Regions from separate parts of the Caballeronia sp. SBC1 genome, predicted to be linked through region 2. Evidence: predicted binding sites of a transcription regulator. Region 2 holds the regulator's gene; the other holds the start of a gene.
The links. Region 2 encodes FNR, which switches genes on or off when oxygen is low (the NO sensors DNR and NnrR bind a similar motif). Its sites were predicted from a motif close to TTGATNNNNATCAA; they were not measured.
Positions count from the first base shown of each region.

Region 1: the regulator FNR is predicted to act here: its motif matches at 3,268-3,281, upstream of SBC1_RS37810 (oleate hydratase).

Region 1 is NZ_CP049159.1:631,515-636,399, forward strand. It holds gene SBC1_RS37800 (chloride channel protein) at 1-644, shown strand, start outside; gene SBC1_RS37805 (general stress protein) at 843-1,397, opposite strand; gene SBC1_RS37810 (oleate hydratase) at 1,565-3,175, opposite strand; gene SBC1_RS37815 (basic amino acid/polyamine antiporter) at 3,392-4,885, shown strand, end outside.
Region 2 is NZ_CP049157.1:1,610,032-1,614,916, reverse strand. It holds partial or broken gene SBC1_RS25235 (histidine kinase) at 1-289, shown strand, start outside; gene SBC1_RS25230 (response regulator transcription factor) at 286-933, shown strand; gene SBC1_RS25225 (response regulator) at 1,111-1,509, shown strand; gene fnr (fumarate/nitrate reduction transcriptional regulator Fnr) at 1,594-2,418, shown strand; gene SBC1_RS25215 (YoaK family protein) at 2,434-3,183, shown strand; gene acs (acetate--CoA ligase) at 3,400-4,885, shown strand, end outside.

The sequences.
Region 1 (4,885 bases), on a different replicon from region 2:
CGTTTGCAATGGTGGGAATGGGCGCGATGGTCGGCGGCGGCACGGGAGCGGCCATGACTGCCGTCGCGATGATCTTCGAGATGACCCGCGACTATGACATCGTTCTTCCCATGATCATTGCCGTCGCGTTTAGTCTGGGTGCAAGACGCATGTTTTCGCGAGAGAGCATCTACACGCTGAAGCTTGTCAGGCGCGGACATCCTATTCCCAACGCATTGCACGCGAATATGTTCATGGTCCGGAGCGCGTCCAGCGTGATGGAAACTGACGTGCTCGTTCTCGACGAGACCACACTGTTTCACGACGGACTTACGAAGTCGGACCAGCCCGTTTTCCGGCATATCGTCGTGACCAGAGAGCGCGAAATTGTCGGCGTTTTGCGCATTAACACGGGTTTGCGCCGTGCGTTGAGTCAAAGCATCGCCAGCATTACGCTGGGTGCTCTCGCACAAACCAATTTCATCGTCGTGGGAGAGAGCGATGTTGCGTTTGACGTGATTACCAGAATGTGGAAACAGCGCGCGGTCATGGCGGTTGTCGTCGGACACGGCAAGGGGCATGCGCTTCCTCGTGTGCTGGGCGTTATTGCCAAAGAGCATATCGCCGACTCGGTGGCGAGCAGCGTAAAGATTTTCCCTGGTTAGCGATCGCGCAATGGCGATGAATTCTGCACTCCCTGCACAGCGACCACCTGCTGCAAATCAAGCGGACCGCCCATTGTTGTTAGCAAGTCTTTGTATACGCCAGGACGACCTCGCCGAAAGTATCGAAGGGGAGTGCTTCGATACTTTCGGCCTCAGGATCAACGCCCCATCTCGCGTACCGATGGGGATCGAGTTACATCAGAGGGCCGCTGTGACCGGCACTTCGTTCGCAGGCATCGCGCCTTCGTGAAGGTCCAACCGTACCGGCTTATGCGTTTGCAGGATTGTACGGGCGCGCGCCATCTCTTCCGCCGGGCCGTTCGCCATGACGATAAATCCATTGGCCTGCAGCGCGGTCTCGTAATGGATCACATGATCCTTCGGAACGCCTGCATTGAAGAGCGCGGCGCTCAGGGCACTGACACCGCCGACTACAACCGCGCCTTCGAGCGCGGATACCACGATGGAGGCAAGATAACCCACTACGACGACCGGTCCGATGATCGGCAGCGTCAGGAAGACACCGCCGAACAGGGCGCCCCAAAGCGCTCCCCAGAAAGCACCGTACTTGCCCCATATCTTCATGCGGTCGCCGGTGTTGTAGAAACCGACCACTTTTTCTTCAGTGTGATAGCCCTTGCCGACCACACTGAAATGTTTCATGTCAAAACCGTTTTCAATGAGCTTTCGCACAGCCGCATCGGCTTCGGTGTGGTCATTGAACGTGGCGATCAGAACGTCGTTACCAGTCATTTGCTTCTCCTTTTAACGCGTTGAATAGGGTGCAGAAAGGTTCGCGGGTGCAAACCCTTCCGCGCCAGTGTGTTTCGATGGTACCCACATAGCCCGCACGCGCGCAGGCTCGGAAACTACTCAGTGCGTGCCGTGCGTAGTGCGGCGATAAACGCGCCAGCTGGTCCCTAGAGGTCGTGCAGGGCCTCGAAGGCCTTGAACAGGACGCGCGGATCGAACTTGCCTTTATAGACGGCCGGCGGCGACTGCGCGATGTCAAGAAGACGATAGACCGCTGCCTGCGCCGAGCGAATCGAATACTCGACGGTGAAGACAACGTCATCCGGCAATTCGCAAAACTGTCCGGTAAAAGCCAGATTCACCGATCCCTGCGGCACGACCTCCGGCCGGTCGCCGTGTTCGCGCGGCATGAACTGGCTGGTAATGAAGGGCATCAGACATGGGATGCACACGGCGTGGTCGAGAACCGGAGCCGCATTGCCAGCCCGCAGATGCCCGAGTACCTCGGTCATGATCTCGCGGCCTGTACACTCGACCATCGGTTTCTTCACGAAGTCGCCTGGGCGATCGATATAGAGGCCGTATCCCCAGAACACCTGCACGTCGCTTGGCTGATCGATGAAATGCGGTTGATGCGGCAGGACGATCGACATGAGCCAGTTCGAATCCGCGAAGGTGATGAGGCCACCTTCGCCGGGCACATTGCCGGTGAAATCTCGGACCAGCTTGAAGAACGCAGGATCATGCAAGGTGGTCGTGAACGACAGCCACTTTGATTCATCGACGTGATCGGCGAATACCTCCGGGTGGCCGAAAGCGGGGCGGTTCAGCGCGATTTTGTTCCAGAGTGCCCAGGAATCGGTGCCTGAGCTGCTGTCCCGCACGGCGGCGCGATCCATACCGCCGAGCGTCGAGCCTTCGGTCATTGAACCCAGCGTGACGATCACCGCATCGCGCGGCCCGACGGGGATTGAAACGCTACGCCCTTCGCGCTCGCAGACGATTCCTTCCACGCGCGTTTCGCCGTTGGCTTCGTTAAGCACCAGATCGTTCACACGCGTGCCGAACTGGAACTGGACACCATGGTCGTCGAGCCATTTGCTCAGCGGCCGGACCATCGAGTCGTGTTGGTTGTAGACCGTGCGCATGATCCCGTGCAACTGGTTGAATCCCGACACCATGTGCACGAACCGCAGCAGGTAACGTTTGAATTCGACCGCGCTATGCCATGGCTGGAATGCGAAGGTCGTGCACCACATCAGCCAGAAGTGGGTCTTGAAGAAGGCTGGGGCGAAGTGGTCCGCTATGCGGCTGCGGCCGAGCATGTGCTCCGGTTCGATCGCAAGGCGTTCGAGCGTGAGGATGTCGCTTTCAGTAAGCCCGAACTCGGGTTTGTCGATCCGGTGGCCGTCGCGTACCAGACGAGACTTCGACGAAGTCTTCATCGTTTCATTCCAGTCCAGGATTTCCTGCGTGACCGTCTTGCTTTCATCGAGCGTCGGGATCGATGAAAACAGGTCAAACGTACATACGTACTTGCTCTCGAGCATGCGGCCGCCCCGCAGTACATAACCTTCTTGCGCGGAGCCCGCTGCGTCCAGACTTCCGCCTGCTACGCCAAGCGCTTCAAGGATCGTGATATTACGGCCCGGAACATCGGCATCGCGGATCAGGAAAGCGGCCGCGGCCAGCGATGCAATGCCGCCGCCCACCAGATAGAACTTGCTGTCTTCGGAGGAGAACGGCTTGGCCGAGCCGCCCGTGTACGCACGTTGCATGGAATCACCCTCATTGAGGTTGTGTTGAGCGATGTTGACCGATGGGCAGGAAAGCACCGCTTTGAAAGGTAGCGGTCCCACTTAAACCCGAGTTGATACAGATCAACGAGCGGGGCCATGCGGTCCCTATGCTGAAACAGGTTCAACGTCGAAGAGCCTTGGCAAGCGTATGGACGCAACACTGACGGCACACCAGCAGCAGGGAGAAAAAGCCTCATGGACCAGACACATAGCAGTTTGCCGCTCAAGCCCGTTGCCGCCGATACGGTCATTGCTCAACCCGCTGCTCAACCCGGAGGCCGCAAGCTCAGCTTGCCACTTCTTACGGGTGTTGTGATCGCCTCGATGATCGGCGGGGGCGCCTTCAATCTGCCGCAGAACATGGCGCAGGGCGCAGGACTGGCGGCAATCGTGATTACATGGATGATTACGCTTGTCGGCATGTTCTTTCTTTCGAATACGTTCCGCACGCTTGCCGACAAACGCCCTGATCTGAAGGCGGGCATCTACTCGTATGCGAAAGAAGGTTTCGGCTCGTTAGCAGGCTTCGAGATGGCCTGGGGATACTGGCTGTCTGCCGCTTTCGGCAACGTTGCATTCGCCGTGCTGATCATGAAGACGGTCGGCTATTTCTTTCCCGTGTTCGCGGCGGGCAACACCTGGCCGTCGATCGTCGGCGCGTCGCTGCTGATCTGGGTCATGCATTTTGTCGTGCTGTATGGCGTAAAGCGGGCAGCAATCCTGAGCGTGATCTCGAGCGTATTGAATATTGGCACTATCACGGTGGCCCTGTGCGCGATGGCGGTAGCGATCAAGGGTGGCATGTTCTCCTACGACTTCTGGGGTGCTCAGGAGCATTTGGGTAGCCTCCTTGGGCAGGTCAAGAGCACGATGCTCGTTACCTTGTGGGTGTTCATCGGCATCGAGGGCGCTGTGGTGGTTTCCGACCGCGCCAGCAAGACCTCGCAAGTAGGGATCGCGACTTTTCTCGGCCTGACGGTTTGCACGATCCTCTATTTCCTGTTGTCGGCGCTGCCGTTCGGCGTGATGCATCAGGCGCAACTCGCGGGGCTCGCTTCACCGTCGGCAGCCTATGTGCTGAAGGCAGCGGTGGGCGACTGGGGCGCGGTGTTCATCGTTGTCTCGCTGCTGGTGTCGTTGCTGAGTTGCTGGCTTGCCTGGACCATCCTTGTCGCGGAGCTGCCGTTCGAAGGCGCGAAGGACGGCGTATTCCCGAAGTTCCTCGCTAAGGAAAACCGTCACCATGCCGCGGCGCCATCGCTGTGGGTATCGAGCGCGACCATGCAGCTCGTGATCTTCGTGGTGCTGTTCGCCAACGATGCCTGGATGTGGCTGATCTCGATCACCGGAATCATGATCTTGCCGCCATATCTAGCCAGCACCGTCTTCCTGTGGCGCTTCGCGACTCAGTCAAAGTACGCGCCGACCGCCGGCGAAACATCGAAAGAATCAATCTGGACCGGCGTGCTTGCGACCGTCTATTCCCTCTGGCTCGTCTATGCCGCAGGACTGCAGTTCCTCCTGATGTCCACCATTCTCTTTGCACTCGGCTTCCCCGTTTTCTGGTGGGCTCGGCGCGAACATGCGGCCGGAGAGCGCGTGTTTACGGGACGTGAGGCATCGGTCGCGGGCGTGCTCGTGGTCGTGGCGGGTGTGGCTATTGTCTTGTTCAGCCGGGGTGTAGTGAAG
Region 2 (4,885 bases):
TGCGCAAGCTACCCGTGTGGATCTCGCGTTGTATCTGGAAGGTGACCGCTGCATCCTGCGCATTGCCGACGACGGCATAGGCGCCCATGAGCGTGCCGACGCCGGGCGCAAGTCGTTTGGCCTTATCGGCATTCGCGAGCGGGCGCACGGGCTGGACGGGTCGGTGTCAATCGAATCCGGCATCGGACAAGGGTTCGCTGTGACCGTTACATTTCCACTGGCGACCTTGCAACAGGACGAGCCTTTCTCCGACAATCCCGAAAACACCGAGGAAGAACCGCTGCAATGACCCGAGTATTGATCGCCGATGACCACGCCCTCGTGCGTGACGGGCTACGCCATATCCTGCTCAGCGCGAACGGCCTTGAAGTCGCTGGTGAAGCCAGCGACGGCGCTACCACCATGGCGATGATCCGCGCCACGCCGGCGGACGTGCTGGTCCTCGACCTGTCCATGCCCGGCAGGAACGGCGTCGAACTGCTCAAGCAGATCAAGGACGAGAAACCGGCGCTGCGCATCCTGGTCCTGACAATGCATGCTGAACAGCAATACGCGGTACGTGCGTTCAAGGCGGGGGCATCGGGTTATCTGACCAAGGAAAGCGCGAGCGCCGAACTGGTCACGGCGGTGAGCAAGGTCGCGGCGGGCGGCGTGTACGTGAGCCTCGCCATGGCCGAGCGGCTAGCACAAAGCCTGAACGAACCAGCCGACGACCTGCCGCACCGGCGTCTTTCCGACCGCGAATTCGAAGTATTCCGGCGGATCGCCGCGGGTGAAACGATCACGCAGATCGCCCAGGCGCTGTCGGTGAGCGCCAAGACTGTCAGCACGTACAAAACTCGCATCCTCGAAAAAATGCAGATGCCGCACGACACCGCACTGGTCCGCTACGCCATGCGCCACAAGCTCTTCGACGACGACTGCGACGCCTGACGGGTCCAATAAGCGCGAAATAGCCTGAATACCCCCGCCCAATACGCAAGCATCAAGCGTGTAGTCCGATCCCTACAGCCCTTCCCAAACCCCTACATCATGTCTGGCCGCTCGCCCATTTTATTTTGAGATAGCCGCGATCATACTTTGGCGCATGAACTCAAACGGTTGCGCGCCATGCTGAAGATCTTCCTTGTCGACGACTCAAGCCCTGTGCGCCGCCGCCTCTCTGCGCTGATTGGCGCGCTGGCCGGTGTGGTGATCGTGGGCGAGTCGGAAGAAGCGGACACGGCGCTGGGGTGCATCCGCATGACCCGCGCCGATCTCGTGATCGTTGACCCGCATCTGGCGGGTGGCAACGGCATGGACATCGTTGAATCGCTGGCGCGTGCCACGCCGCCCATCCTGACCATGGTGTTGACCAATCATTCGGGCCCGGCGTTTCGTGCCGCGTGCCAGCGCGCCGGCGCCCGCTATTTCTTCGACAAGACCTGCGAATACGAACTAGCCCGCGACACGATTCAGCAACTGGCGGATGCGCCCCGCCCCGAGCCAACATCCTGCGAGCCGGTATGACCGCCTTTCAGTCGATCAGTGCCCGATCCGCACAGCTCGTCAATTCATCTATTCAGTGATCGTCCGACTCTTCTGGAGACAGGCATGACCTCAGCTACCGCTTATGCGCCCGCATGTAAGGCCGCTTATGCGCCCACTTACGCACCGGCCGCTTCAACGACCGCGAATCGTCTCGCTTATATGGCGCGTTCCGCCACCACGAGCCTGCCACCACCGGGCGCACTCGCGAGCACGAGCTGCTCCGGCTGTTCGTTGCACTCCATCTGCATGCCGGCTCATCTGAGCGCGACGGAGCTGGCACGGCTCGACGCCATTGTCTGCTCCACGCGGCTTGTACGACGCGGCGAGACGCTATACCGCGCCGGCGATAAATTCAAAAGCATCTACGCCGTGCGTGTCGGCTGCTTCAAGACAGTCATCACGCATCGCGACGGCCACGAGCAGGTCACCGGGTTTCATATTGCGGGTGAACCGCTCGGACTCGACGGCGTGTGCTCCGATGAACAGAATTGCGATGCGATCGCGCTCGAGGACAGCAAGGTGTGTGTCATCCCGTTCGACTTGCTGGAGGACCTTTGCCACGACGTAAAGGCCATGCAGCAGCATGTGCATCGCATGATGAGCGGCGAGATCGTGCGCGAATCCGGCCTCATGATGATGCTCGGCACCATGACCGCGCAGCAGCGCGTGGCTGCGTTCCTGCTCAATTTGTCGTCGAGGATGAAAACGCGGGGCTACTCTTCCGCGGAATTCAACCTGCGGATGACGCGTGAAGAGATTGGCAGCTATCTCGGGCTGAAACTCGAGACCGTAAGCCGGATGTTCTCCAAGCTGCAGCAAGCAGGGGTGATCGATACAAACGGCAAGCAGGTACACATTCTCGACAGCGAGAAGCTCGCCGGGGTTTGATCGAAGCGAACGGACATGCCCATAGAGTACCTGCGAGGTTTCGCCAGGCCGGAGCGCACCGACCGGAACAACCGGCGCCTTGGACGCTGGCTTGCGTTTATAGCAGGCGCGGCCAACGCTGGCGGTTTTCTTGCCGTCGGGCAGTACACCTCGCATATGTCGGGGATCGTGTCGGCACTCGCCGATAACCTCGCGGTAGGCGACCTTGGCCTCGTCGTCGCCGGATTGAGTTCACTCGCGGCGTTCATGACCGGCGCGGCCACTTCCGCAATCATGATCAACTGGGGCCGGCGCCGGCGGGCACAAAGCGAATACGCGCTGCCGTTGATGCTGGAAGCCGTGCTGCTGCTCTGCTTTGGCCTGCTCGGTTCGAATCTGGAAAACAACCGGTTCCTGTTCGTGCCCGCGACGGTAGGCTTGCTTTGCTACGTCATGGGCCTGCAGAACGCGATCATCACGAAGATCTCCAAAGCAGAGATCCGCACCACGCATATGACCGGCATCGTCACGGATATCGGCATCGAGATCGGCAAGCTTTTTTACTGGAACGTGTCCGAGTCCGGGCCCGGAGTTACCGCTGTCAGGGCGGACCGATCGAGGCTCCGGCTCCTGGTCTCACTGCTCGGCATGTTTTTTATTGGCGGCCTCGCAGGCGCGCTGGGTTTCAAGTACGTGGGGTTCATATCGACCCTGCCGTTGTCGGCCATGCTGGTCGTACTGGCAGTCGTGCCACTGGTGGACGATCTGGTTGGCCAGCGTAGGTGAAGCAACGGCACTGACCTGCTTGCTTGACTTGCATCAATGAGATATCCACTGGACATCCCATAGTCAGATAACGGCGGCGCTTTTTCGACCAGCGCAGCCGGCGCACTTCCTGTTGCGCGATCGGGTCATCAAGAGCCCTTCATCAAGAACCCTTCCCCAAGCGACGATCCCTGTTGGCTCGCCGATCTCATGATCCATGACTAAAGCGAGGAGACCATGTCTACCATCGAATCCACCCCTCTCGTCCCTGCCCAGGGCATTCCTCCGGCAGGCCGCACCGCGATTGAAAGCATGGACGCTTACCGCGCGCTCGTGGCTGAGGCGGGCCAGGATCACGAAGCTTTCTGGGCACGTCTTGCGCGCGAACATCTGACCTGGCGCCGTCCGTTCACGCAGATTCTCAACGACCGGGACGCGCCGTTCTACAAGTGGTTCGAAGACGGCGAACTGAATGCGTCGTACAACTGCCTCGACCGCAATCTGGCCAGCGGCAATGCGAACAAGACCGCGATCATCTTCGAGTCCGACGACGGCCGAGTCTCGACCGTCACATATCAGGCGTTGTATCACAGGGTATGCCGGCTCGCGAATGCGCTGCGGGCGCGCGGCGTGAAGAAAGGCGACCGCGTAGTCATCTATCTGCCGATGTCAGTCGAAGGTGTTGTCGCGATGCAGGCCTGCGCGCGCATCGGCGCACCGCATTGCGTCGTATTCGGTGGCTTTTCCGCGAAGTCGCTGCATGAGCGCATAACGAACGTTGGCGCGGTAGCAATCATTACCGCGGACGAGCAGGTTCGCGCCGGCAAGACGCTGCCGCTGAAAAGCATTGTGGACGAGGCGCTTGCCATGGGCGGCACCGACGCCGTGAAGACCGTCGTCATCTACCGGCGCACGGGTGGCCGGATTCCATGGATCGGCGGTCGCGACGCCTGGCTGCACGAGCTTGAGAATGAACAGCCGGACACCTGCGAGCCCGAATGGGTGAGCGCCGAGCATCCGCTGTTCGTGTTGTATACGTCAGGGTCGACCGGCGCGCCGAAGGGCGTGCAGCACAGTACGGGAGGTTATCTGCTGTGGGCCGCGGTCACCATGAAGTGGACCTTCGATATCAAGCCCGACGATGTCTTCTGGTGTACCGCGGACATCGGCTGGATCACGGGGCATACGTACATCTGCTACGGACCGACCGCCGTTGGCGCGACCCAGATTATTTTCGAAGGCGTGCCGACGTACCCGAACGCCGGCCGCTTCTGGGACATGATCGAGCGCCACAAGGCGACGATTTTCTACACCGCGCCGACTGCCATCCGGTCACTCATCAAGAGCGCTGAAGCGGATCGGGCAGTGCATCCGGCAAGCTTCAACCTGAGTACGTTGCGCATCCTCGGCACGGTCGGCGAACCCATCAATCCGAGCGCGTGGAACTGGTATTCGGAGCATGTTGGCGGTGGTAAGTGCCCCGTACTGGACACGTTCTGGCAGACCGAAACAGGCGGACACATGATCACTCCGTTGCCGGGCGTTACCCCGCTTGTTGCCGGCTCCTGCACGCTGCCGCTGCCCGGCATAGATGCCGCGATCGTCGATGAAACCGGTCACGAGGTCCCGAACGGGCAAGGCGGCGTGCTGGTCATCCGCAAGCCCTGGCCGTCGATGATCCGCACTGTGTGGGGCAACCCGGAGCGCTTTCGCAAGGGCTATT